Regions from separate parts of the Pseudoalteromonas sp. 4NS20-0020 genome, predicted to be linked through region 1. Evidence: predicted binding sites of a transcription regulator. Region 1 holds the regulator's gene; the other holds the start of a gene.

Region 1 (3,176 bases):
TTGCTAGCGTCTTTAAATGCTGTTGGTTATCGCCTTCAGGTACGATGAGTGCAACAAAAATATCAACAGGGCGGTTGTCTATAGCATCAAAATTAATCGGTGTTTCACTTACTAACACCAATGCTAAAGGTTCTTGTGCGCCGCTCATTCGGCCATGTGGAATAGCAATGCCTCTTCCTATCCCTGTGCTGCCTAGCTTTTCGCGGGTTAATAAAGCGCCCAAAATATCCTGTTGAGATAAATACGGTAATTTATCGTGAGCCAGCTCGCTAATAAACTCTAAAATTCTTTTTTTACTATTAAAAAGGACCGCAGCTTTACTGCAGTCCTGGCATATAAGTGAACTTAATTTCATCATATTAGTGTCGAGCAAGCTTCTCTTTGTGTTTAATTACTTGACGGTCAAGCTTGTCAATCAATGAATCAATAGCTGCATACATATCTTGATGTTCAGTGGATGCGAATAATTCAGCACCACTTACATGAATAGTTGCTTCTGCTTTTTGATTTAATTTTTCTATATCAAGAATGACATGAACATTATTAATATGATCAGAGTGCCTTTCTAGCTTCGCAAATTTGGTATTTATATAGTCTCTTAATGAATCAGTTAGTTCTACATGACGACCAGTTAAATTTAGTTGCATAAGCATTACCCTCTTTGTTTAGCGTCTTAAATCAGGCTCTTTCGCTGATTTGACGGTGGAATAGCCAGAGATTCGCGATATTTTGCGATTGTACGTCTCGCTACTTTAATTCCTTGCTCAGCCAATATATCCGCAATTTTGCTATCACTCAATGGTTTTGCTGAGTTTTCTGCTGCGATTAATTTTTTAATAAGTGCACGTATTGCCGTAGATGAACATTCTCCACCATTTTCGGTACTTACGTGGCTTGAGAAAAAGTATTTAAGCTCAAATATTCCACGCGGTGTGTGCATATACTTTTGCGTAGTTACGCGCGAAATTGTTGATTCGTGCATTTCTACCATTTCGGCAACATCATTTAAAACCATCGGTTTCATGGCTTCTGGCCCGTGTTCAAAAAAGCCCTGTTGTTGTTTAACAATACAGTTAGTTACTTTTAAAAGTGTATCATTTCTACTTTCTAAGCTTTTTATAAACCATTTAGCTTCTTGTAAATGTGAGCGAATAAATTGACTGTCGCCGCTTGATTTAACTGTACGCGACATCGCTGCATATTGGCTGTTTACACGAATTTTTGGCATGCTGTCTGGGTTTAACTCTACAATCCAGCGGCCTTTAATTTTTTTAACTGACACATCAGGTATTACATACTCAGACTCTTCTCGTACTATTGTGTCTGCAGGCTTAGGGTTGAGAGTATGAATAAGTGTCATTACTTCTTTAAGCTCATCTTCTTTGAGCTTCGTTTTTTTCATTAATGTACGGTAGTCACGAGCAGCTAACAAATCAATGTGCTCTGTTAAAATCATTTTTGTTTCATCAATAAAAGGCGTGCCTTTATCAAATTGATTTAACTGAATACACAAGCACTCTTGTAAGCTACGTGCCGCAATACCCACTGGGTCAAATAGCTGAATGCGCTTTAAAACCGCTTCTATTTCGTCAAGTTCAACCTCAACGTCATCGTCGTTATCTTGATTAAAGCTCTCTAAAATCTCTTCGCAGCTGAGTGTCAGTATGCCTGAATCATCCACCGCTTCTACAATAGCAATAGCGATGGCTTCATCTGTAGGGCTAAATGGCGTTAATTGTAATTGCCACATTAAGTATTCGTGAAGCGTTTCAGTTGATGCGCCCTGATATATAGACTCATCTTCAGGCATTGGGCCTGAAGATGATGCAGGGGCTGCACTCATATACTCATCCCAGCTAACATCCATTGCCATGTCGTCACTTACGGTATCTTTAGCAAGCGCTTCACCACTGTCTTGTTCATACTCGCTAGGGGCTTCATCGGCAGATACGGTTACTGTAACTTCATCGTTATCTGCTTTTTGCTCATTTTTGCCCGCAAGATCATCGGCATAGTCTTGCTCCTCAACCTCAAGTAATGGGTTGCTGTCGAGCGCTTCTTGTATTTCTTGCTGAAGATCCAATGTGCTTAATTGCAGCAAGCGAATAGCTTGTTGCAACTGAGGTGTCATTGTAAGTTGCTGGCCCATGCGCAGCTGTAGTGATTGCCTCATGTATCTCTAACAATCCTTTTAAGTTGTTATAGTTAATACTAGCAGATGCTTATAAATAAGGCGTAAATGTTACAGCCTAAATTGCTCGCCTAAATATACATCGCGTACAGTTTTATCATTTAATACGTGTTCAGGGGTACCAGAAGCAATCAGTTCCCCATGAGAAACAATGTAGGCTTTTTCGCAAACATCAAGGGTTTCTCTTACATTGTGGTCTGTTATTAATACGCCAATCCCACGGTTTTTCAGGTGTTCAATAATTTTTTTAATATCTAATACTGAGATAGGGTCAACACCGGCAAATGGTTCGTCTAACAAAATAAACTTTGGATCTGCGGCTAAAGCACGTGCAATCTCCACTCGGCGACGTTCTCCGCCCGATAATGCCATGCCTTTGCTGTCGCGAATGTGTTGAATGCTAAATTCATCTAATAGATTATTCAATGTATCTTCTCTGGCTTGTTTAGTGAGCTCCTTTCGAGTTTCTAAAATAGCCATTAAGTTTTGATACACTGTTAATTTTCTAAATATAGACGACTCTTGTGGTAAGTAGCCAATGCCTAATCTAGCACGACTGTGCATAGGTAAAAGCGTAATATCGTTATCATCGATAGATATTTTGCCTTTGTCGCTAGGGACTAAGCCTACAATCATGTAAAAGGTTGTTGTTTTACCTGCGCCGTTTGGCCCAAGCAAGCCTACAATACTGCCAGCTTTAACTTCTAAGCCCACATTTTTTACAACTTCACGGCCTTTGTAGCTTTTGGCTAGTAGCTCTGCTTTTAATGTGCTCATGGTTGGCCTTTGTCATTTTTTTTAGGCTCCACAGGCACTAAGATAGTGTGTACACGGTCAGTTGAGCTTTCATCTTTTTCGGCGCTAATAAGCTGCTGTTCTATATCGTAGGTAATGCTTTTAGCATTCATTTTTTGCCCAGCTTGAGATATCTCTGCATCTCCAATTAATGTTAAAAAACGCGTTGAAACATCGTACCTAACTTCAT
Region 2 (3,176 bases), 180 kb from region 1:
GTGAGCATCTATTAAGCCGGGCAGTAATGTGTTGCCTTCTGCATTTATTAATTTTGCATCTGGAAAGCTTTCTTTTAGTGTGTCGCCGCCTACTTTTACAACTTTGCCATCTTTTATAACTAAAGTGCTAAATTGCTGAAGTTCACCTTTTTGCATTTTGCCTTTATAAAGCGGGGTGTAGCCATTAGCATTATAAATAACTTTGGTTTGTGCAATGGCAAAGCTAGAGCCCGCACAAAGGCTGGCAAGTACAAGTGGTTTAAGTAATTTTTTGAGTAACATAGGACACTGTTTTGTTATTTTTAGTGCAATAACACTAGCAAACCCTTTTTTAGAATACCAACAGGATGCGATAAGCTCGTAAAATAGACAGTTAAAGCTAAGCTGGTTGCTTAGCTGTTAAATTAATTGCCTAAAACCTAAAGTCAGAAAGGTTACTTAAGTTAGGGCTACTTACTGGCATATAAATGGTATTCGCTAAGTGTTAGCCGGCCGTCTTTATCTTGGTCGTAACGAATAAACTTAGACCACAAGGCGGGGTCTATTGAGGCTTCAGAACGCGTTAAAAATCCGTCTTTGTTTCGGTCTATTTTTTTAAACTGGTTGTTAATAGTGTCACTTGAAGCAAAGCTTGATGCACTAAATACGGTTAGAGTGCATAAAATAAATAAGCGTATGGGGTTCATTAAAATACTCAATAAAGATTGTTAGTAAGATAGTTTTTAAATTCAATTAATGAAATTTGTTTGTCTTGATTTTTATCCCACATTATAAACGTGCTAAGTAACTGTGGCTGCCGCTCTAATTCGTTATGGGTAAGGTAACCGCTTTTATCTGTATCAAGGTGATCAAAGCGTTGTTTTACATCAAGTGCAAAGGCATTAAAACTTAACAGCAATGCCGTGGTAGTTACAAAGCAACGTATCTTCATGGTAGTCCTTCCAAAAGGGTAATTAAGTTGTATTTAATAACAAGGTATAAAGCTTGATAAGATAAAGCACTTGCCATAATTTAACTCCCAACATTAAATCCTTTTACACACTCCCTCAGGGATTATGGCAAATGCTTTAGTACACTTTACAAGTTAAAAGCTTAAGCAAAACTTAACCTGTTACGGCTTAAAGTTTTCAAACTCTGCTTTAGAGATCATCTCATCTTTGTCTTCGTCTAAATCGGTAAACTGTCTAAGTAGCTCTTTATCCTGCTTAGCTTCAACAAACGAGATACTGCCGTCCATGTTTGTATCTAAGTGTGCAAATCGCACAGCCGAAGGAGAGGCCAGCACTGTTGCACTAATAGCTAAAAATAATAATAAAAACGCGGCAATAAGTTGTTTCATAATTTCATTCCTTTTGAAGTTGAATTATTGAATAAATTTACTAAATTCATTTAGCGACAGTTGACCATTTTGGTCTGTATCTATTTGTGCAAAGTTTTCTTTAAGCACAGCATCCATTTGGGCCTCAGCTTCGCTTAACAAGCCGTTATTATCCTTATCTAGCGCATCAAACGTAGCCTCAACGTCCATAGCATGTGCGTCTGTATTAACTAAACCTAATGCAAGTAATGTTGAAAAAACCAACGCTTTTGCTCTCATGAGTATTTCCTTATTAAATTCATTTGTCATACCTACTAACAAAAAGGGTGCCATGTTTTGTTTTTGTTTATTTTCAATGGTTTATGTTTTGTTACTTAAAAGGGAAGGTAAAAATTACACATTATGTGTGTAATTTTGTATGAGTACAGCAACAGAGTGTGAGATATTTTGTATGATGTTAACTAAATCAATAGGTTGCAGTGTTGCTATTTAGCAACACTATAGCGAGTGAATATTAATATGGTTCAGCATGTGTATAGGCGGTATTGATAATAATAGGCGAGTTATTTACTGATAGAGTTTTCTGCAATGGCTGCAACGTTTACTAAACATTACAATGCAATGCTTAATTGGCGCCCTAATTTAATAGGGCAGTTTGCGTTAAGTATGCTGCTGTCGTTATTGCCACTGTCTATAGTGGTCATTGTGTTTTTAAATGCGTTAAACAAGCAGCTAGCAACCACTCAACAAATTGTAAGTAATAATTATCAGCTTACAAAATCGTTCGCTAGCTTAAAGCAAGACCTTAACAGTCTTGAGCGCGCAACAAGACAAAACTGGGTATTAAAAAGTGATTCGCTCGACACCCTCATAGTTGATAAATGGCAATCTTCAGTACAAAGCATAAACGACCTTAAACACATTAATACAAACCCAGATTACACACGCCAATGGGCACAGCTATTAAATGTTTTACAAACAGCACACCAGCAACTTGTTGATCAAAAAAAGCAAGATGCAGCGCTATTTGTACCTGTAAGCGAGTTAATTACAGCGCTTACAGTGTGGCTTAAAAATAAAAACGAAGCGCAAATAACCCTTAATCAAAACGAGCTAGCTAGCCTACAAACGTCGTTTATAAATTGGCTGGTGGCACTTATTCCACTTACTTTATTGGTTGGTGGTGGCTTTTTATGGCGTATAAGTGGGCGCTTAAAGGGATTAACTAGGGTTATTGATAAGCTAGGGCAAGGGGATTGGCAGCAAAAAATAGCGGTAAAAGGCTCGTCAGAGTTAGTCGAACTTGGAGAAAAACTACAGTGGGTACAAACTCAGCTGCACATGCTTGAGCAGCAAAAGGATACGTTTTTACGCCACGTAACACACGAGCTTAAAACACCGCTTGCCTCTATGGTTGAAGGAACCGATTTACTAACAGATGAAATTGTTGGCCCCATTAATGACGAACAAAAAGCAGTGCTTTCCCTTATAACTCAATCTATGGTGCGCCTTCGCATGATGATAGACAGCCTACTGAGTTATAACGCTATTAGATCAACAATAAATAGCTCAAGCGAGGTTAATATTGATCATTTAATTAAAAAAATTAATGGCCATTTTGAGCATCGTCTAACGGCTCGAAAGCAACGTATTCAGTGGCAAAACACTGTTTCAAGCACTGTCCTTGCTCTTCCTAATGAGCTAATAGAAATGATGCTAATTCAGTTAATTTCAAATAGCTTAAAATTTTCTGATGATAACCAAGGTGTGACTGTAAATTTAAAATGCGAGCAACATCACCTGTGTTTGGTTGTGGCCGATAATGGCTGTGGCATTAAAGAACACGAAATAAACCATA

The links. Region 1 encodes sigma-54, which starts transcription at its own class of promoters, with help from an activator protein. Its sites were predicted from a motif close to GTTGGCACGNNNNTNGNNT; they were not measured.
Region 2: a site for sigma-54 is predicted at 1,634-1,652, ahead of AC27JL_RS01900 (EF-hand domain-containing protein). Genes of this name have one in related genera too.

The regions. Positions count from the first base shown of each region.
Region 1 covers NZ_BAAJMI010000001.1:235,990-239,165, forward strand. Annotated here, with positions in the region: gene ptsN (PTS IIA-like nitrogen regulatory protein PtsN) at 1-355, opposite strand, end outside; gene hpf (ribosome hibernation promoting factor) at 360-647, opposite strand; gene AC27JL_RS01030 (RNA polymerase factor sigma-54) at 674-2,173, opposite strand; gene lptB (LPS export ABC transporter ATP-binding protein) at 2,243-2,968, opposite strand; gene lptA (lipopolysaccharide transport periplasmic protein LptA) at 2,965-3,176, opposite strand, start outside.
Region 2 covers NZ_BAAJMI010000001.1:417,349-420,524, forward strand. Annotated here, with positions in the region: gene AC27JL_RS01880 (amidohydrolase) at 1-282, opposite strand, end outside; gene AC27JL_RS01885 (EF-hand domain-containing protein) at 450-686, opposite strand; gene AC27JL_RS01890 (EF-hand domain-containing protein) at 695-931, opposite strand; gene AC27JL_RS01895 (EF-hand domain-containing protein) at 1,112-1,339, opposite strand; gene AC27JL_RS01900 (EF-hand domain-containing protein) at 1,364-1,597, opposite strand; gene AC27JL_RS01905 (HAMP domain-containing sensor histidine kinase) at 1,907-3,176, shown strand, end outside.